2 regions of the Bacillus mexicanus genome follow, and region 2 is predicted to be linked to the other one. Evidence: a T-box and tRNA genes for the amino acid it is inferred to sense, from the RefSeq annotation. Region 2 holds a T-box; the other holds one or more tRNA genes.
What was found. A T-box is a leader RNA that pairs with one kind of tRNA and senses whether it is charged. The one in region 2 lies ahead of thrS (threonine--tRNA ligase), so its partner is inferred to be a tRNA-Thr.
Positions count from the first base shown of each region.

Region 1: it encodes a tRNA-Thr, which carries the amino acid that the T-box ahead of thrS (threonine--tRNA ligase) is inferred to sense. The anticodon was not compared.

Region 1 covers NZ_JBCEYV010000004.1:10,854-21,850, reverse strand. Annotated here, with positions in the region: gene cdaR (CdaA regulatory protein CdaR) at 1-1,256, opposite strand, end outside; gene cdaA (diadenylate cyclase CdaA) at 1,249-2,070, opposite strand; gene rsiW (anti-sigma-W factor RsiW) at 2,232-2,858, opposite strand; gene sigW (RNA polymerase sigma factor SigW) at 2,872-3,435, opposite strand; tRNA gene AAGG74_RS19425 (tRNA-Gln) at 3,663-3,734, opposite strand; tRNA gene AAGG74_RS19420 (tRNA-Tyr) at 3,739-3,823, opposite strand; tRNA gene AAGG74_RS19415 (tRNA-Thr) at 3,844-3,916, opposite strand; tRNA gene AAGG74_RS19410 (tRNA-Val) at 3,921-3,996, opposite strand; tRNA gene AAGG74_RS19405 (tRNA-Glu) at 4,000-4,074, opposite strand; partial or broken gene AAGG74_RS19400 (2-thiouracil desulfurase family protein) at 4,255-4,709, shown strand; gene AAGG74_RS19395 (GNAT family N-acetyltransferase) at 4,722-5,204, shown strand; gene murQ (N-acetylmuramic acid 6-phosphate etherase) at 5,309-6,223, shown strand; gene AAGG74_RS19385 (MurR/RpiR family transcriptional regulator) at 6,240-7,091, shown strand; gene AAGG74_RS19380 (PTS transporter subunit EIIC) at 7,117-8,481, shown strand; gene pbp4b (penicillin binding protein PBP4B) at 8,538-9,866, shown strand; gene AAGG74_RS19370 (glycoside hydrolase family 3 protein) at 9,894-10,997, shown strand, end outside.
Region 2 covers NZ_JBCEYV010000002.1:640,943-651,939, forward strand. Annotated here, with positions in the region: gene AAGG74_RS12890 (ABC transporter ATP-binding protein) at 1-61, shown strand, start outside; gene AAGG74_RS12895 (hypothetical protein) at 54-614, shown strand; gene speB (agmatinase) at 660-1,532, opposite strand; gene speE (spermidine synthase) at 1,595-2,425, opposite strand; gene AAGG74_RS12910 (transglycosylase domain-containing protein) at 2,627-4,699, shown strand; gene AAGG74_RS12915 (hypothetical protein) at 4,771-5,163, opposite strand; gene AAGG74_RS12920 (YwhD family protein) at 5,302-5,820, opposite strand; gene AAGG74_RS12925 (site-2 protease family protein) at 5,833-6,492, opposite strand; gene thmT (2-hydroxymuconate tautomerase) at 6,601-6,789, shown strand; gene AAGG74_RS12935 (MarR family transcriptional regulator) at 6,830-7,249, opposite strand; gene thrS (threonine--tRNA ligase) at 7,370-9,286, opposite strand; T-box leader at 9,337-9,559, opposite strand; T-box leader at 9,590-9,812, opposite strand; T-box leader at 9,843-10,072, opposite strand; gene AAGG74_RS12945 (YwgA family protein) at 10,186-10,686, opposite strand; gene AAGG74_RS12950 (HD domain-containing protein) at 10,722-10,997, opposite strand, start outside.

The sequences.
Region 1 (10,997 bases), on a different contig from region 2:
TCATTAGTATCGCTTTTTTTAGACGTCAGCTTAATTCTGGCGTTCTTTTGAGCCAAGGACCAGGTTACATTTTGAGGTCCATTCACTTCAAGCTTTACGCTATGCTCCCCGTCATTTAAATCTGAAACATTCACATACAAATCAATATCTGATTTCTTGAGTTTATTTATATTTGCGGGAGAGCCTTTAGCCGTCACGTCTAACGCTTGCGATGCAGGATCTAAAAATTCAATGTTTTGCGAGCTGCTCAATCCTACAGTCTTGATCGTCACATTCTCAAACTTCTGATCCGCTTCACTATCTACTTCTATATGCAAAGTTACCTTTGACGGCGAGATTTTTTTAACGCCGTCAGGAAGCGGAATATCCGCCTCGATATCGGAATCCTTGTTGATTTTGCTTAAATCTAAGCTGACACCGTCAATAAATTCAAGAGAATCCAACACATCCTGCGAGCCGTAAACCGTTACCTCACTGGGGTTGGATTCAATATTCGCTATGCTGACACCGTCAGGTAGGCTTCCCGTCCGTTCAACTTTAAAGGGCAGTTTTTTACTCGGGCTTGTCACTGGAACGGTAATCTTGATGACAGAGGGCTCCACATCGACAGGAAGCGCATTTCCATCTTTATCATAGACAGTCACTTTCGCTTCCTTTTCGATCGTTTCATCTGCATTTTCCAAGTTCACTGAGGCTTTCACAAGAGAAATACGATCAATTACATTTTTAGATCCTATAATCTGCACATGTTTCGGACTGACAATCGGCTGCTCTGGAGAATAGCCTTTTTTCATCTTGCTTTTATTGTAGTACTCCACTTCTACAGGAAAACTTTTCATCGTCCGTTCCTGAATGGTCACTGTCGTAACAGAAGGATTAATTGAGATTGTCAGCCCATCCGACACGTTTTTAGCCTTAAGCTCGACTTTATGTGTGCCGGTTTTTAAATTTTCCATATCAGCATATATTTCGAAATTTTTGGTCTGCCTAGCCTTTTTCACGGCGCTTGTCGAGCCTTTTATCGTAACATTAACCGTTTGCGGAACACCTGTTACAACGTAATTTTCATCATCATAATACGCTTTAACCGGAATATCAGTCAGTGTTGCTTCATCAGTCGTTGATGTCGGAAAGAAAGATTCACCCGGTTTTTTCGGGGTTGGTGCCTGATTGCTATTAACCGCCACATAAAGCAAGAGCGCGAAAAGCAGCGCAATAATTTTCACAGCCCAGCGGTTGTTTAAGAATTTATCCATTTTTCTTACCCCTCCAATACCAGCGGTTAGAAGAAGTGTCTTTGGTGTTTTTCTTAAACTCGGCTTCAAGCATTTCTTTCAACGCTTCTTCCGTCAGTTCTCTGTGAAGATCGCCATTCCTCGCCACACTGACGCCGCCGGTCTCTTCAGACACAATAATTGTCATACTGTCTGTTACTTCACTGATCCCGACAGCTGCTCTGTGCCGCGTGCCCAGTTCTTTTGAAATGAACGGGCTTTCAGAAAGCGGCAAATAACACGCAGCGGCGGCGATCTCATTATCCTTCATGATCACCGCACCATCATGAAGCGGGGTGTTTGGGATAAAAATATTGATCAAAAGCTCTGAACTGACTTTGGCATTCAAAGGGATGCCAGTCTCAATATAATCTCCCATTCCGGTATCCCGTTCTATGGTCAGCAGGGCACCTATACGTCGTTTCGCCATATAATTGATTGATTTCGTGATGGCTTCAATCGTTTTCTGCTGCGCTTCCTCTACAGGTGTGCCGCTCCTTGAAAAGAAGCGCCCGCGGCCAAGCTGTTCAAGCGCTCTTCTCAGCTCAGGCTGAAAAATAATTATAATTGCTAAAAATCCCCATGTTATCGCTTGGTCCATCAGCCATTGAAGCGTACTGAGGCCCAAATATTGGCTGGCCATACGGACAAGCACGATCACGACAATTCCTTTTAACAGCTGAACCGCTTTCGTGCCGCGTATCACCATAATCAATTTATATATCACATACCAAACAAGGAGAATATCAACGGCATTGCCGAGGTACTGCAAAAAAGGGATATCCTCAAAAGCCATTTCCTCGTCCTCCAAGAATTCAGTCATTTCGTATTTTGTGTTTAACGTGTTACGCATATGTACTTTACATAGCGAGCCCATTATACCACATTTCGATTTGGCAAGTGAAATGTGCCACCCCTCTCTGCCCATAAAAAAAAAGAGCAAAGCGGCTGTTCGCTTTACTCTTTTTCATCCGAGTGTAATACCTTGACGACACTTTTACCCGCAGACTTCATCTTGTACCATGTCCAGTCGAATAATTGATTGATTTCTTCAATCTGACCGGTGACTTGTCCAGCAGAGGCCATATACTTTTCGCCGTTTACAACGGTTACATCCCCGTCTATTTTGCCTTTAATGATCAGCTTTCCGTTTTTAACAGTCACATCGCCTTTGACCGTCTCACCTTCCGGCACAGTCACGATGTGGTTTTGCACCACAAGATTCGGCTGCTTAGATACGCTGAAGTTTTGGTCATTATGCCAGCTGTTAAAAAAACCTCCGCCCATCAAAATGATGAATACCGCAGCAGCTGCGATAACAGGATGGGTTCTGAACCATCTTTTCACAGAGGCTCTTTTCTTCTCCTTCGGCAATTTCGCCATGACATTAGCGGTAAAATCCGCGGGGGCTTCAACATGCGATGTGCTCCGGACGAGCGCGATCGATTTTTCCATCTCGTAAAAATGCTTTCGGCATTTCTCGCATGTCTCCAGATGTTCATTTAATATCTGTTCATCTTTTGGAAGGATATCTCCATCAAGATGCATATGCATAAGCTGCACAATTTGTTCAGGACAGCTCATTTCATCACCCCACTTAAAGATCTCTTAATTGTTTTCTAAGAGCCTCTCTGCCCCTATGGATACGTGTTTTCACAGTTCCCACAGGAATGTTCAAGATCTCGCCGATTTCAATTAATGAGAGTTCGTCGATATACTTTAATACGATGACTGTTCTGTATTTGTCAGGAAGCTTTAAAATTTTCTGCTGAATCGTGTTCGAGAGTTCCAGGGACACTACTTCATCTTCTGGCAAAACTCCATCTGCGGCAATTTGCGAATACATGGTCAGACCTTCTGTACCAGCCACCTTTGCATCGAGGTAATAATCCGGCTTCTTTTTGCGAATACGGTCAATTGTTAAATTGGTCGCGATTCGATAAAGCCAAGTTGAAAATTTCCGGTTAATATCAAAACTGTCGATATTAACGTACGCTCTGATAAAAGCCTCTTGTGCAATGTCTTCCGCCTCATGCACATTGCCAAGCATACGGTAGCAAAGCTGATAAATTTTATCCTTGTAAATATCTACGATGTCCGCAAATGCATCTTGGTCGCCTTTTTTGACTTGTTTAATTCTTTTTTTAATCATTATTTCCATATTTATCTAACCTCTGCCTTCACCGGTCTGTATGTATACGAGCTTCGTTTCAAAAGGTTTCAATTTTTTATAAAATAAGTTTAACAAATTTTTGGCAGGGTGTAGATGGTAATTCGTGAATAAACTACCTTAACATATTTTTAAAATTATTATACAGACTGAACAGTTAGAAGTTGAAATTATTTTAAAATAGAAAAAAGACACCTTTTGGTCAAAGGTGTCTGTGACTGGGCTAGCTGGATTCGAACCAACGCATGACGGAGTCAAAGTCCGTTGCCTTACCGCTTGGCTATAGCCCAATAATGGTGGAGGGGGGCAGATTCGAACTGCCGAACCCTGAGGGAGCGGATTTACAGTCCGCCGCGTTTAGCCACTTCGCTACCCCTCCATATTCATGTGAGAAAACAGTGCCGGCAAGAGGACTTGAACCCCCAACCTACTGATTACAAGTCAGTTGCTCTACCAATTGAGCTACACCGGCAAGATGGTGGAGGATGACGGGCTCGAACCGCCGACCCTCTGCTTGTAAGGCAGATGCTCTCCCAGCTGAGCTAATCCTCCAAATGGTGACCCGTACGGGATTCGAACCCGTGTTACCGCCGTGAAAGGGCGGTGTCTTAACCGCTTGACCAACGGGCCGTTTGTGTTCTCGTCGAGCTGACAAAAGTTATTATATACAGGTTAATGCATGTTTGTAAAGAGAAAAATTAATTTTTTTATTTTCAAACTTTTTAACTCCTTTTTTAACTGAAAAAGCCTTCCGCCATTCCTCATTTATTTTATGATAGAGACAAGCAAAGCATGAGAGGGGAAACCACTATGATTCTAGTCAGTTCTTGCCTTGGGGGCATTGAATGCAGATATAACGGCTCACATGCAGCATCAGAGAAAATCAGAAAACTTGTCGATCAAAAGAAAGCAGTCATGGCATGTCCTGAGCTCCTCGGCGGCTTCTCAACTCCCCGTGAACCTGCTGAAATCATCGGAGGCACCGGTGAGGATGTTCTTAATGGGACCGCAAAAATCGTGACAGCTTCCGGTGAAGATGTAACCAAATTATATATGGAAGGCGCATCTAAAACATTAGCTTACGCAAAAGAAATCAATGCCTCTGCCATCATATTAAAAGAAAACAGCCCATCATGCGGAAGCGGTTTTATCTATAATGGCACATTTACCGGAAAAAAACCCCCGGCAGCGGAGTAACTGCCGCTCTGTTAAAACAAGCAGGCTACCGCGTTATTTCCGAAAATCAGCTAGACGATATATTGTAAGGAGGTCTCCACATGACTCTAGACATTTCTTTATCCTTCTATAAGCCCGAACACTTATCAGAGCTTGAATCATTCAAGCTAAATAATGATGACAAACGCTTTACCTCTCTCCCCAAAGAGGTGCTGACTCAGGCCCTGAGCATACGGGACCGGTATCCGGTTGTCATCTTAAACGACAATCTGCCAATCGGTTTTTTCATTTTACATACATCAAAAGAAACGCTTGAGCCCTATTCTAACAATCCATTTGCCTTACTGCTAAGTTCTCTTTCTTTAAATGCTGTTCATCAAGGAAAAGGCTATGCGAAAAAAGCAATGCTTCTGCTTCCCTCTTTTGTGAGCGGTTATTTTCCATGGTGCGATGAAATGATTCTGGCCGTCAACCATCTGAACACTCGCGCAAAGCACCTTTATATGAAATGCGGGTTCATTGATAAAGGCAGGAGAAGAATCGGACCGCTTGGAGAACAGCTAGTTCTTCATTATTTCTTATAGACGTATTGAAATAAAATTTCAATACTATAAAAACATAGTTGAAATATCACAACAGAAATGAATATACTAAATATTGAATATACGATGAAGCAGGGGGCATCCTCATGTCAAAACCATTAGACCTTCACCGTCTTACAACGGAATCCCGCAATAGCCAAACAACCGACATTCACAAGGCAAACACTCTCGGTATCCTCAAAATGATCAACAACGAAGATTTGAAAGTCGCTGCTGCCGTACAGCAGGTTCTCCCCGACATTCAAACAGCTGTAGACTGCGCGTACGACTCGTTTCAAAATGGAGGCCGGCTCATCTACATAGGCGCCGGTACAAGCGGAAGACTCGGTGTCATGGATGCCGTCGAATGTCCTCCCACCTATAGCGTAAGCCGAGACCAGGTCATCGGAATCATGGCTGGCGGCCCCAAAGCATTTTTGCAGGCGACCGAAGGAATTGAAGATAGTGAAGAAGCAGGAGCTGAGGATTTAAAAAACATACACCTCACTTCTAACGACACTGTCCTCGCCGTCGCGGCAAGCGGCCGCACACCATATGCGGCAGGCGCCCTAACATATGCCCGCAAAGCCGGAGCACACACCATCGCCCTTACCAGTAATAAAAATTCCGCCATCAGCAAGAATGCCGATCACAGCATTGAGGTTGTCGTTGGACCTGAAGCTATTACAGGATCAACACGTATGAAAGCGGCAACCGCTCATAAAATGATTCTAAACATGATATCTACCGCTGTAATGGTCAAAATCGGCAAGGTTTACGAAAACTTGATGGTAGACGTCAACGTCAGTAATAACAAACTAAAAGAACGTGCCATCAGTATCATCCAAAGCCTCACCAATGCCCCATACGACACAGCCAAGCATACTCTGGAACAAGCCAATTATCACGTCAAAACGGCAATCGTCATGCTCAAAACAAACACAGATCAGGAACAAGCAAAGACATTGCTCGATGAAGCGAACGGTTTCATAGACAAAGCAATCGAAAATGACCATCCATGATAAGGAGAGAGCAGGAATGGCAACAGGCGGTTTAACGATCATCCAATCAATGAAGCACAAGCTCCCTCCATCCGAACGCAGAATTGCGGATTATATCCTAACTCATCCCCACAAAGCAATAGAAACCACTGTCAGCGAGATCAGCACATTAGCCAATTCAAGTGACGCTGCCGTTATCAGGCTCTGCAAATCACTCGGACTAAAAGGATTTCAAGATTTAAAAATGAGAGTAGCAGGCGACCTGGCAAAGCCTGCTGTACAAGGCTACCGGGACATTGCGCCTTACGAACCGCTGTCCTCCATTTCTGAAAAAACAGCCGGCAACGCCATTCAAGCCATACAGGATACTTCAGACCTGATGGACTACAAAGTGCTTGAACGAGCGGTTTCCCTGCTTCTCAAAGCCCCTACCGTGCATTTTATCGGTGTCGGAGCCTCCGGCATTGTCGCCAAGGACGCCCAGCAAAAGTGGCTTCGCATTCATAAACAATCAACCGCGTTCACAGACACTCATCTTGTGGCGTCATTAATCGCAAATGCAGATAAGGATGACATCGTATTCGCCATTTCATTTTCGGGTGAGACGCAGGAAATCATAGAATTGCTCACAATGGCTAAGGAAAAAGGCATCACAACGATCAGCCTCACACAATTCAGCCAGACATCCATCTCCGCACTGGCTGATGTCCCGTTGTACACAGCACATTCCAACGAAGCCTTGCTTCGAAGCGCAGCCACTTCCTCCCGCCTCGCCCAGCTTTTTATGATTGATGTTTTGTTTTTAGGCATGGCGGCTGAGCAGTATGAAGAAACAACCGGTTATATCGATAAAACGAGAGCAGCCATACAATCTATGAGAAAAAAATAGGACGTCTTGAAGAGGAGGGATTTTGATGAGCAAAGAAAACAACTACCATCATCTCGCAAAGAAAATCCTCGCGTTATGCGGAGGAAAACCAAACATTTCCTCGTATACGCATTGCATGACACGCCTTCGTATTACGCCTTACGATGAAAGCAAAGTTGATGTTCAGGCTTTAAGAGAGATGGACGGCGTATTTGGGGTCGTGGAAGCGGAAACCCTTCAAATCATCCTTGGCACCGGGATCGTCAATCATGTCACAGCCGCTTTCTCAAAGCTTATGTCAGCAGAAGGAACCGATATCAAAGAAGCGGCTGAAAAAAAGAAAGCCGATATAAATAGAAAAAATGCCACTCCGTTTAAACGTTTCTTACGTAAAATCGCCAGCATCTTTATCCCTCTCATTCCCGCCCTCGTCGCTTCCGGTTTAATCACCGGGATTACAAAAGCAATCATTCAAGCCGGATGGCTCTCTGCAGAATCACAAATCGCTATTATCCTGACAGTCATCGGATCAGGATTGTTCACATATCTCGGCATCCTCGTCGGTATTAACGCTTCAAAAGAATTCGGCGGGACACCCGCTCTTGGGGCTCTGGCAGGAATCTTGATTATAAATCCGGAGATCGCAAAGATCAGTTTATTCGGAGAACAGCTTCTCCCGGGCAGGGGAGGCCTGATCGGAGTTCTTTTCGCAGCCATATTCATTGCATACACCGAACAACACATCCGCCGTTTTATTCCACAATCACTCGATATCATCGTCACTCCAACCATTTCTCTGTTAATCACCGGAATTGTAACGTATGTCATATTTATGCCTTTAGGCGGTTTCATTTCTGATGCCATTACATCAGGCCTTCTGTCCATTCTCGACCTCGGCGGTATCGCTGCGGGCTTTATTCTGGGCGCAACCTTCCTCCCTCTTGTCGTAACCGGTCTGCATCAAGGATTGACGCCTGTACACATGGAGCTGATCAATTCAATCAGCAATGATCCTCTGCTCCCTATTTTGGCTATGGGAGGTGCCGGGCAGGTAGGCGCCGCCTTTGCCATTTTCGTGAAAACGAAAAAAACAACCTTGAGAAAAGCAATCGGCGGCGGGCTTCCGTCGGGGCTGCTCGGCATTGGAGAACCCCTTATTTTCGGAGTGACGCTGCCACTTGGCCGTCCGTTTGTAACGGCATGCTTAGGAGCTGGAATCGGCGGCGCCTTTCAAGCTTATTTTCAGGTTGCTACCATCGCCATCGGGGTCTCCGGGCTGCCGCTTTCCTTTCTCGTCATGTCCTCACAGATCATCCTATATCTCATCGGACTCTTTATTTCCTATGCGGCCGGCTTTTTATTGACCTATGCATTTGGATATAAAGAAGAAATGGCTTCGCAGTTCGACTAATTGGTTTCTATTCTAGGGATAGTAAGCAAGATAGAAACACAGAAAGGAGCAAGCCATTGAAAACAAAAACACTGTCCTTACTCAGTGCCATTTTAACCCTATCTATACTGGCGCCGCCAAACGAAACCTTCGCGCAAACAGCAGACAACCAATTCAAGCCGAAAAACATAAATACAGAAACCGGACGATTCTCGCTGAAGAAACTACGGAAGGTTGATCAGATGATAGAACGGGATGTTGCGGCAGGATTTCCAGGCGCCGTTCTCGTCGTCGTGAAGGATGGCCGCATCATAAAAAAGGAAGCATACGGCTACAGTAAAAAATACGAAGAAACAGAGCTGCTGCGCCGTCCAGTCAAAATGAAAACCCGCGCGATGTTTGACTTGGCCTCAAACACAAAAATGTACGCAACGAATTTTGCATTGCAGCGCTTAGTCAGCCAAGGAAAACTCGATGTTTATGAAAAGGTATCTGCTTATTTACCTGATTTCAAGGATCTGCCAGGAGACCTTGTGAAAGGAAAAGACAAGATTCGTGTCATTGATGTCCTCCAGCACAAATCAGGGCTCCCCTCGAGCTTTTACTTTTACACGCCCGAAAAGGCAGGCAGGTACTATTCACAGGAGCGGGACAAAACGATCGAATATTTGACGAAAATCCCGCTCGAATATCAAACAGGGACAAAACACGTATACAGTGACATCGGATATATGCTTCTCGGCTGCATTGTCGAAAGCCTCACCGGTATACCGCTTGATGTCTACGCGGAGCAAGAGCTTTACAAGCCGCTGAAGCTGAAACATACCTTGTACAATCCGTTGAAAAAAAGCTTTAAACCAAAACAGTTCGCAGCTACTGAACGTATGGGCAATACACGGGACGGCACTATTTATTTCCCTAACATCCGTACACACACGCTGCAAGGAGAAGTGCATGACGAAAAAGCGTTTTACTCAATGAATGGCGTGTCCGGCCATGCCGGATTGTTCTCAAATGCTGATGATATGGCTATTCTGCTGCAACTCATGCTAAACAAAGGCTCCTACCGAAACGTGTCTTTATTTGATCAAAAAACTGCCGACCTATTTACAGCGTCTTCAGCAACAGATCCAACATTCGCTCTAGGCTGGCGGAGAAACGGGAGTAAAAGCGTGGAATGGATGTTTGGCCCTTATGCCAGTAAAAAAGCTTTTGGGCATACCGGTTGGACAGGAACAGTTACCATTATTGATCCCACTTATCATTTAGGCATAGCATTGTTAACAAATAAAAAGCATTCACCAGTTGCTGATCCAGAAAAAAAACCAAATGTGTTTGAGGGTGATCAGTTTCCAACAGGCAGTTACGGGAGCGTCATTGCCGCGATCTATGAAGCGTTGGAATGAATGATTCGACGATAGGAGGAAGTGTTTATGAAACCTTTTTTTCCGCTTATCCTTGCAGCCGTTCTTTTTCTTTCATGTTTTCTTGGCGCCAGTCAGACAAAAGTCGCCGCATCCAGCCGTTCAGCCGGTGCCAAGCAGATTGTCAACCACATGACATTAGATGAAAAACTCGGCCAAATGCTGATGCCAGATTTCAGAAATTGGAAAAAGGTGAGCGAATCGTCTCCTCAGGCCTTTACAGAAATGAATGAGGAAGTCGCCAGCCTCATCAGGAAATACCAATTTGGCGGCGTTATTCTTTTTGCAGAAAATGTAAAAACAACAAATCAAACTGTACAGCTGACAGACGCTTACCAAAAAACGAGCCCCAAAATCCCGCTCATGCTGAGTATTGATCAGGAAGGCGGCATCGTAACGAGATTAGGGGAGGGCACTCATTTCCCAGGGAATATGGCGCTCGGTGCAACCAGAAACAGAATCAATGCCTATCAGACTGGCAGCATCATTGGAAAAGAGCTTTCTGTCTTAGGCATTAATACAGATTTCAGCCCTGTCGTGGACATTAATAATAATCCTGATAATCCAGTGATCGGCGTACGGTCATTCAGCTCAAATCGGGAACTGACAGCACGACTCGGTTTATATACGATGAAAGGGATACAGCGGCAGGATATCGCTTCTGCCCTCAAACATTTCCCGGGACATGGAGACACGGACGTTGACAGCCATTACGGGCTGCCTCTCGTTTCCCATAATCAAGAACGGCTCCGTGAGATCGAGCTCTATCCTTTTCAAAGAGCAATTGATGCAGGTGCTGATATGGTGATGACAGCGCATGTTCAATTTCCTGCCTTTGACGACACCACTTACAAAAGCAAACTCGATGGATCGGACATTTTAGTCCCGGCGACACTCTCGAAAAAAGTGATGACAGGTCTTCTTCGTCAGGAAATGGGCTTTTCCGGTGTCATAGTTACTGATGCTCTCAATATGAAAGCAATCGCAGATCATTTCGGCCAGGAAGAGGCTGTCGTCATGGCTGTAAAAGCTGGCGTTGATATGGCGTTGATGCCTGCCTCAGTTGCTTCTTTGAAGGAAGAACAGAAATTCGCACGTGTCATACAAGCTTTG
Region 2 (10,997 bases):
TAGTGTTGTTGACAGAATTATTGATATTAATGAAGGTAAACTGGAGGATACAGATGAATAAGCGTTGGATTTTCCTTATTGTTTTATTAATAATAGTAGCATTCAGCTGTGTTCGTTTCTATACAGTGAACGCCCAAAATGATAAATACACTCCAAAAAATATTAATATTTCAGCAAACCAAACGATCGATACAGGAAAAGGAATAAGATACCACGCAATAAAACCATTAAAGCCGGTTAAATCATTTGATAAAGAAACAAATTCCATAAAATATATATACATTTTGTCTTTTAATGCTGAAAATACTTCTAATCATAAAATTGCTCTAGAGGATCTTTCACCGGACGGAAAAAACTTTTTATTTTTTGGTCAGTATCAATATAATAAACAATTGATGCCTTATAATTATGATTTACCGGATAAGTATCAATTCAATACAGAGATTCCATCAGGGAAAACTGTACAAGGATACGTAGGACTAAGTTTGTATCCCGATGAAAAAATAAATTATAAAAATTTTAATCCTGAATCATCAAACGTATCTGCTTATTATACTGTTATAGACGAAAAATCTAATAAAAGAATTTCTTATAAAATGACTTTAAATAATTAAAAGATAAAAAAGGGACTGAATATAATTCAGTTCCTTTTTTAAAAACTATTTCACAAACCCAAGCAGCATTTCACGGATGATTTTGCTGGCTGTGTTTGCCGTTTGTTCTGAGTGGTCATACACTGGTGCGACTTCCACTAAGTCGGCGCCCTTCACATTTACCTCCGAACGTGCGATTTCATGGACGGATGCTAGCAGTTCTTTAGATGTGATGCCGCCGGCGTCAACCGTTCCTGTTCCCGGCGCGTGTGCAGGGTCTAATACGTCAATGTCGATTGTGACATAAACCGGACGGCCCGCAAGTTTTGGAAGCACTTCCTTCAGCGGTTCAAGCACTTCAAATTTTGAGAGGTGCATGCCGTTTTCCTTCGCCCATTCAAACTCTTCCTTCATGCCGGAACGAATTCCAAATGAATATACATTTTGCGGTCCGATTAATTCTGCCGCTTTGCGGATCGGTGTGGAGTGAGAAAGCGGTTCTCCCTCATAATCAACACGAAGATCTGTATGTGCATCAAAATGGATAATCGCAAGGTCTGGATACTTCTTGTGCATCGCTTTTATGACAGGCCATGTCACGAGATGCTCCCCGCCCATGCCCATTGGGAATTTCCCTTTTTCTAAAATGCTGTCCACATATTCTTCAATCATATCAAGGCTTCTTTGCGGATTGCCGAACGGCAGCGGGATGTCGCCGGCGTCAAAGAAGTTCAGATCGGCTAGATCACGGTCTAAGTACGGGCTGTATTCTTCAAGGCCGATTGACACCTCGCGAATTCTGTTTGGACCAAAGCGTGAGCCCGGGCGATAACTGACCGTCCAGTCCATCGGCATGCCGTAAAGGATGGCATCCGCCTCTTCCCACTCGGGACGGCTCGCGATAAATACTTTTCCTGAATAAGCTTCATCAAATCTCATCTATAATATACCCTCGCTTTCCTGTAAAAAAGCGCAAGATTCGCTCCTGCGCTATATCACTATTATTTAATCAGGTCACTCACAAATTTCGGCAAAACAAATGCCGCTTTATGAATATCTTTTGTGTAATATTTTGTCTCAATATCGAAGAAACGGCTGTCTTCCACTGCAAGCGGATCATATTTTTTCGAACCGATTGTAAATGTCCACAAACCGCTCGGATATGTCGGAATGTTCGCCGTGTACAGCTTCGTAATCGGGAAGATTTCCTTCACGTCACGCTGTACATTGGTGATTAATTCAGGTGTAAACCAAGGGTTGTCAGTCTGAGCGACGAAAATGCCGTCTTCTTTCAGCGCTTTCGCGATTCCTGCGTAGAATCCTTTTGTAAACAGGTTTACAGCCGGTCCGACAGGTTCAGTTGAATCAACCATGATGACGTCGTATTGATTTTCAGATTTCGCAATGTGCATAAATCCGTCGTCTACCTGCACGTCAACGCGCGGGTCATCCAGTTTGCCTGCGATTGAAGGAAGGAACTTTTTAGAGTATTCGATAACCTTGCCATCGATATCAACAAGTGTCGCTTTTTTCACACTCGGATGCTTCAGAATTTCTCTAATGACGCCGCCGTCACCGCCGCCGACCACAAGCACGTGCTCTGGATTCGGGTGTGTGAATAATGGGACATGCGCCACCATTTCATGATAAACAAATTCGTCTTTTTCAGATGTCATAACCATGCCATCTAAAAACAGCATGTTGCCGAACTCTTCTGTTTCTACCATTTCTAAATGCTGAAACTCCGTTTGTTCTGTATGTAACGTTTTGTTAACCTTCATCGTAATGCCAAAATTTTTCGTTTGCTTCTCTGTGTACCAAAGTTCGCTCAATTGTCATCTCCCTTTCAAGGCTGTATTCATTTATTGTAAGCGTCTTATCAGCTTTTATTCCCGGTTGAAATCTCATTTTCACCTAAGGAAAAAGTATAGAGGATGGCGGGGAAAAAGTAAAGATGCGTCCCGTTTTGCGATGTTTAAAAACGATCTTTTTTTCTCATAATAGTAGAAACATAAAAAAAGGGGGAACCCGTTGTGGATGCCATGACAAATAAACGGCTGAGAATGACGCTGAAAACCGTTCGCGCCTTCATCTTTTTAGGCGCTTTTGCGGTCTTGGCGGCAGCGGCTGTGTTTATGACTGTCATTTTGATAGCCAAATACCAGGGCGCTCCCTCGGTGCAAGTGCCGCAATCCACGATTTTGTATGCGAATGACGGTTCAAAGCTGGGGGAAACGAATTATGGCGAAAAGCGCTATTGGGTTCCCTTACAGGACATGAACCCGACGATCGCAAAGGCGACAGTGGCGGTTGAAGACCAAAATTTCTATCATCACCACGGTTTTGATTATAAACGCATGGCTGGGGCGGCGCTTGCTGATTTGAAAGCATTTGCCAAGGTTCAGGGCGCAAGCACCATCACCCAGCAATATGCGAGAAACTTATACCTTGAACACGATAAAACGTGGAAACGAAAATGGAATGAGGCATTTTACACGATTCGTCTGGAGCAAAACTATTCTAAGGACGAGATATTAGAAGGCTATTTAAATACGATTTACTACGGGCACGGCGCCTACGGCATTGAAGCCGCTTCCCGCCTGTATTTCGAAAAGCATGCGAAAAACCTGACGGATGCAGAGGCGGCGCTTTTAGCGGGAATCCCAAAAGGCCCTTCCGGCTATTCTCCCTATGTTAATGAAGCAAAGGCTAAGGAGCGCCAGAAAACAATTGTGCGGATGATGGAAAAGCAGCGGATGATCAGTCATCGAAAAGCAGATGAACTGATCAAGGAACCCCTTTCCTATCAGCCTTTGAATAAACAAGTTTCCAAGAGAAAGGCTCCTTATTTCTATGACAATGCGATGAGAGAGCTGGAGAAAAAGCTCGGCATGACCAGGGAGCAAATTGAAACGAGCGGGTTAAATGTCTATACAACGGTAGATAAACGGATGCAGCGAATCGCCGAGAAGACCATTGCCGAAACTGTCAACGCTGGCTCTGACATTCAAGTCGGTTTTTCAGCCATTGATCCCCGCTCAGGTAACGTTCTCGCCCTTGTCGGCGGCAGGGATTATCAAAAAAGCCCATTTGACCGGACGACACAGGCGAAACGCCAGCCTGCATCGACGATCAAGCCGTTACTGTACTATAAAGCGATTCAGAGCGGGTTTACGCCCGTCACCTTGATGAAAAGCGAAGAAACCGAGTTCCAAATTGATGCGAAGGGAGAAACCTATTCTCCAAGCAACTATAACGGATACTACGCAAACAAACCGATTACGCTTCTGCAGGCGCTGGCGCTTTCTGACAACATTTACGCTGTGAAAACACATCTCTTTCTCGGCACGAACAAGCTTGTACAGGCAGCAAAGGAATTCGGCATCACCGCCCATCTTCAAGCATTGCCGTCGCTGGCGCTCGGCACCGAACCCGTGCGCCCGATTGAAATGGTCAACGCCTACGCTATGCTTGCAAATGGAGGAAAGCAAATCGAACCGATCTTCATTTCAAGAGTCACGGACGCGGCTGGACATGTGCTGTACGAAAATTCAAATCAGCGGAAACAGATGCTCGATGAAAAAGCTGCTTTTGTCACAGCGAATATGATGACAGGCATGTTTGATACTGATTTAAACGGCTATACCTCGGTAACCGGACGAACGATAGCCAACCGCCTGACAAGGACATATGCCGGAAAATCAGGAACGACAAGCGCAGACAGCTGGATGATCGGCTTCAATCCGAAACTGACCGCAGGGGTTTGGACAGGCTATGACAAAAACAACACTATCGACTCGGTCGAAGAAAAAAGCTACGCCAAAACGATTTGGGCGGACTTTATGGAAGATGCGCTCAAAGGTGAACCAGAAACGGCATTCAAACCGCCAAAAGGCGTAACCGGCGTATACATTGATCCAACAACAGGCTACACATCCGGTCCAGGATGCGCAGCCAAGCATTACACGTATTTTGTAAAAGGAACCGAACCGGCAAACGTGTGCTATGGGGCAGAACCCGCTAAACAAATAAAAGACCGGCCAGTCAAAGAAAAGCCCGCTTCCGAGAAAAAGTGGTGGGACAAATGGCTGGGACGGAATCATTAAAAATAACCCGGCTCCTCGGAGACCGGGTTATTCGTATGGTTGATCTCAATGACCCATGGAAGAAGCGTAACTCAATCAAGCTGAATAATTGGCTTCGGGAAACCCTTAGGAATATAAATTTGGTGTTGCGGCACTGAAAATGAAATATGCCAGGAAAAATCAATCCTTTTCGGGTTTAATTCTTCTTTCCCCTCAACAATACTGCCTACTATAAAATAACTCGCTATATAAAAGTGCAAATGACCTTTTATCCCATGGTAATTTATGTCTGTACATTTGGCTGGAAAGAGACCTAAGCTCTCTAATACTTGAGCTTTTTGAACCGGCAGTTCATTCACTGCCTCATAGTAGTTAAGACAGTTACCGCATTCACACATATCCTCTATATCTTTCTCATACTGCTTTCTCGTTTCTTCCACGTCGGCTTTTATGACCCAATCGCCGACTCGAATGGTTTCGTACATCATATCCCCCTAAAAATGAAAAACCCCGAGTCTTGTTTCGGCTCGGGATTTTCCATATCCTATTTCTGTATCACCAGTTTACTCACTGTTTACAATAAATAGTTCAAATATTCTAATAGTTCACATAAAGTTCACAAATTAGTTATCTTCCGGAAGCAGCCCTGTTTTTAATTCATCTGCAGACCGGTCCCATAGGCCCTGATCATGATTTTTCAAAAACTCGCCGAGCACACGCTTTGAGCTGTCGTCCATATTATCAATCATAATGTTCCGTTTCATGGATTTATCCATCAGATTCACATGCTCAGGCAGCGATTTGTAGCCTCTTCTGATGCTTCTGTCGACCGTCAGTTCACAGGCTGTCACCCCTGCGTAATAAGGCCCCTCTTCTCTTCTGTCAATCGTCACCCATACGAGCCAGTATGGTTTGCCATTTGGAACTTCTTCTTTATTCGGCAGAAATTTAATTCCTTTTTCAACAGTGCTGCGGGCGTGCATCGCACCAATGTCCACGAACGCTTCTTTTTCCTCTACATCGACGAATACGGGGGAAATGTTATCAAGGCTGAGTGCCCCTACACCGAAACCGCCGTGTCCGTCTGTCGGATCACTTTTGATAATATTAAATCCGATTGACTTTTTCTTTTTTTCTTCCATGAGTTCACCCTCCTACAAAAGCGGTTGAAAAATTGCTGAAAACAGCTTTAAAATCTGATTTCTTCCTGCATTAAGCAGCGGCCAAAGCACGTAAGAACCGAGCGGTGTCACGAACAAAACCAAAAAGACGATAAAGCCGTAGTTCTCTGCCTGCGTCATCTTGGCACGCACCCCCGGCGGTACGAGATCTTCGATAATCCGATAGCCATCGAGCGGCGGCAGCGGCAGCAGATTAAATAAACACAACACAAGATTCAGCTGTATCCAAATGGAAAAGAACTGATCAAGTCCCGTGCTGAATGCCGCAAGCGTCTCCATTCCGTATACATGCATCAACACTAACAAAAAGAAACCGATAAACGCAAGAATCAGGTTACTGACAGGCCCGGCAACTGACACGAGTACGCCGGCGAGCCGCGGCTTCTTAAAGAAGCGGCGATTCACGGGAATAGGACGCGCCCATCCGAAGCCGGCCACCAAAATCAAGATGGTTCCGAACGGATCAAGATGCTTAATCGGATTGAGCGTCAGTCTCCCTTGTTTTTTCGCCGTATCGTCACCGAATTTGTATGCGACATAAGCATGAGCAAGCTCGTGTATCGTAAATGACACGATTAACGTGATGACGAGGTATGGCATTAAAGATAACGGATAATATAAAAAACGGTCCAAATGAAATATCCCTCTTTCTAAAAATGCAAGAATTTACTTTATTCAGTATACTATAAGAAGCCTCTTTTTCTAAAGAGAGGAAACGAGATAAAGGAGGATTGGGCACCCATGCCATACGTAACCGTCAAAATGCTTGAAGGCCGTACAGACGAGCAAAAGCGCAACCTTGTCGAGAAAGTAACAGAAGCCGTAAAGGAAACAACCGGTGCTTCTGAAGAAAAAATTGTTGTGTTTATAGAAGAAATGAGAAAAGACCATTACGCCGTCGCAGGCAAACGCCTGAGCGATATGGAGTAACCTCTAAAGCCGGCGCTTCGCGCACCGGCTTTTTTAACTCCTATTGGGTCAGCTTCTCAATAATCACAAGCAACGACTTTTTCTCTTCGGCTGTCAAACGTTCAAACATGCCGTCAATCAGCTGCTGGCGGTTGTCGATCATTTGTTCAGCCGCTCTCCGGCCCGATTCAGAAAGCGCAATCCATACAGTGCGGCGGTCATCGTTATTTCTGGATCTCTTAATAAACCCCTCCTGCTCTAAATGATTCAGAGCGGTGGTTGTGGCAGAGGGAGAAAGTGTGACCTCCTTCAGAATATCCTTTATGGTGCAGTTGCCATGCCTGTATATGATCCGCAGAATAAATCCTCTTATATTATTCACGCGTTTCGGAACGGTTTCTTCATCTAATTGCTTCGTGCTTTTCAAATATTTTGTCAGTGCGTGATCCAGCAAATTTGCTTCCAGTTTGTCATGGTCCATGTCAATTTCCCCATTTCAAGATGCAATTCATAACATACGAACGATATGATTTACTTATTATTTTACTGATTCCTGATGGGGAAAGTCAAAAAAGCAAAATGAGAATTCACAGCTTTTTTCCTAGATATTTCGATATTTCACCTGTTTGACAAGTTTATTTTTAAAAGCCTGAAAAAGAACGTGTTCATTCTGCTGGTCTCCAAATTGACGGACATTTACCGCGCCTTCCTGCTCTTCACGATCTCCAAGCACTAGCACGTAAGGGACTTTCTGCACCTGCGACTCTCTGACTTTGTAGCCGAGCTTCTCATTGCGCTCATCAATGTCTGCCCTTATTCCCAGCTGTTTCAGCTCTGCCTGCACCTTTCTGCAATAGGCCAAGTGAACATGTGAAACCGGTATGATTTGAACCTGGACCGGTGCGAGCCAGACTGGGAAAGCTCCGCCGAAATGCTCGATCAAAATGCCGAAGAAACGGTCGATTGAGCCGAATACCGCTCTGTGGATGACAACAGGACGAACCTTCTCATTGTGTTCATTGATATAAGTTAAATCAAATTTTTCAGGCATTTGAAAATCAAGCTGAATTGTCGCGCATTGATGGCTCCGTTTCAAGGCATCTTTTATGTGAAAATCAATTTTCGGCCCGTAAAACGCTCCATCGCCTTCATTCACCTCATAAGGCAGGCCAAGCTCCTTAAGAACGTGTGCCAAGGCACGTTCGGACACTTCCCAAAGGCTGTCATCGCCTAATGAGTCATCAGGACGAGTCGAAAGCTCAACTGAATAGTCGAATCCGAATGTACGATATACCTCATCAATCAGCCGGATCGCTTCTTTGATCTCACTCTCAATCTGATCCTCCCGAACGAAGATATGGGCGTCATCCTGGCAGAACGTCCGGACGCGAAGCATTCCGTTTAAAGCGCCGCTGTATTCGTGGCGATGCACCTGTCCGAACTCCGCCATCCGAATCGGCAGATCCCGATAAGAATACAGACTGTTTTTAAAGATGAGCATATGGCCGGGACAATTCATCGGCTTCATTGCGAATCTTGTATCATCAACTTCTGAAAAATACATATTGTCGCGATAATGATCCCAGTGGCCTGACTGCTCCCATAACCGCTGATTCATCATAAACGGCGTACGCACCTCATCGTAGCCGGCCTTTGTTTGCAGCTCACGCGAGAAGCGTTCCAGCTCATTGCGGACAATCTGCCCTTTCGGCAAATAAAACGGCATCCCCGGCGCTTCCTCAGAAAACATAAACAGCTCTAATTGTTTGCCCAGCTTGCGGTGGTCTCGTTTTGCCGCTTCTTCCAGCATATGAAGATGTGCATCGAGATTTTTTTTCTTTTGAAACGCAACCCCGTACACCCGCTGCAGGACTTCATTTTCGCTGTTTCCGCGCCAATACGCGCCCGATACTCTTGTCAGTTTGAACGCTTTGATCCTTCCTGTAGAAGGAAGATGCGGCCCGCGGCACAGGTCAACGAATTCTCCCTGCTGGTACAGCGTGATAGCCTCCCCGCGCGGTATATCGTTCAAAATCTCCAGCTTAAACGGTTCGCCTTTTTCAGCAAACAGCGCTTTTGCCTCTTCGTAAGAAACCTCAATTCGCTTGATTTCCAGATTCTCAGCTGTAATGTTCTTCATTTCTTTTTCGATGGCCTCTAAGTCTCCTGATGTCAAGCTTTGCTCCAGCTTCATGTCATAGTAGAAGCCGTCTTCTATCACAGGCCCCACCCCCAATGACACTTCGCCGTAAAGCCGTTTCACCGCTTGAGCCAGCACGTGCGCCGTTGTGTGGCGAAGCACCTGTAAGCCTTCTTGTGAATCAAGTGTGACAATCGAAAGCTCGGCATCCTCCTCCAGCCTGAAGCTGAGATCAACGAGCCTGCCGTTGACCCGTCCCGCAGCCGCCTTCTTTTCCAGACTGGAGCTGATAGCACCAGCCGCTTCCTTAATTGTGACGCCTTTCCGATATTCTTTTATTTGTCCGTCTGGAAGCTGAATGTGTACATAGTTACTCATTTTAAACACTCCTTCATTATTTTTGTATAAAAAAACACACCCATCCCTCTAAAAGGGACGAGTGTGTGATTAACCCGTGGTTCCACCCAAATTCCCGACAAACGCTATGTTTATCGGCTTGGTGCTGTAACGCAGCATAGACGGCATTGGATACTGTAGTTCCCCAATGCTGCTCCAAGGCGGTAAATGATCGTCCTAAGCTGGGAAGCTCCCACCTTTTCTTCCCTCTCTGAAAACCGTAACGATCATTCATATCCTTTTCTTCGCATGTATTCAAATATAAAAAAACACACCCATCCCTCTAAAAGGGACGAGTGTGTGATTAACCCGTGGTTCCACCCAAATTCCCGACAAACGCTATGTTTATCGGCTCGGTGCTGTAACGCAGCATAGACGGCATTGGATATTGTAGTTCCCCAATGCTGCTCCAAGGCGGTAAATGATCGTCCTAAGCTGGGAAGCTCTCACCTTTTCTTCCCTCTCTGAAAACCGTAACGATCATTCATGTCCTTTTCATCGCATGTATTCAAATACAAAAAAACACATCCATCCCTGTAAAAGGGACGAATGTGTTTATCATCCGTGGTTCCACCCAAATTCCCGATCAACACACATGGTGTATCGGCTTTAAGGTGCTGTAACGCAGCATAACGGTATCAGATACTTCTATTTCCCCGATACGGCTCAAAGGCGGTAAGCTGCTTTCCCTGCGTTAGGAAGATCTCAGCTGTTCTTCCCTCTCTGGAAACCGTAAAAAGCATCTCATGTCCTTATCAGTGCCTATATACATTACTTATTGTTTGATCATTTCATATATCTTACAATATATTTTTTTAAACAGCAATCTTATTTTGTAAAAAAAAAGCAAAAGAAACCGATCATTTCTTTTGCTTGCATCATTAACAAATCTGCTTCAGTTCCTCTATGTATTGAAGCGCTTCGTCATATTCTTCATTTGTATATTTTTGCTTACTTTTAATCGTGAAGACTTTTTCTTTCTTTTCCTCAGCCTCAAGTCCATCAAAGTAAAGGATCGTGGAAACCAACTCTAAAAACCGAGATGAACGGCTGTTTACATTGTCGATATACCCTTTGATATCCGGCATATCCAGATCAGCATGGTCTAAAAACGCGGAGCCTGTCTCAGTCAGCGAATAACGGTATTGAAAGTAGCCGCCCTTTTTTTCCTTCACCTCATGCAGAAATCCAAGGTTGCACAGCTCTTCAATCTGGAGCGTCAGTTCCTCTGAATACGGTCCGTAAAAGTGAAAATCATATTTCTCATAGAAAGGAAACTGCATTTTTTTTGCGATATAAATCATTTTCTGCAGCTTCTTCCGCCCGATGATTTCTCCAGAATCCGAGAACACCTTCATCAGTTTTGCATGTTCTTTCAACAAATTCCCGACATCTCCTTTTTCCTTCTTTCCAGTTTCTATGTCAGTCCCAGCAGCTGCCGGATTTTCATTTTCGCTTCCGGATGTTCAGAGCTATCACAAATCAAGTCCTTCGGATAATACAGTTTGTGGTCCGTCCGCCGTTTTCCGGAAATGGACTCTACAATAGCAGATTGTCTGGACAGCTCTTTAATTTGGCCGTTTTGCGTCAAAAGGTGGATCGGCAGACGCTCCTCTTCCTCCCCCGGACGGTAAAAGTCGTACGGCAGGTCTGAAGAAGAATCGACGACCAAATAATAATTCGGATCGATTCC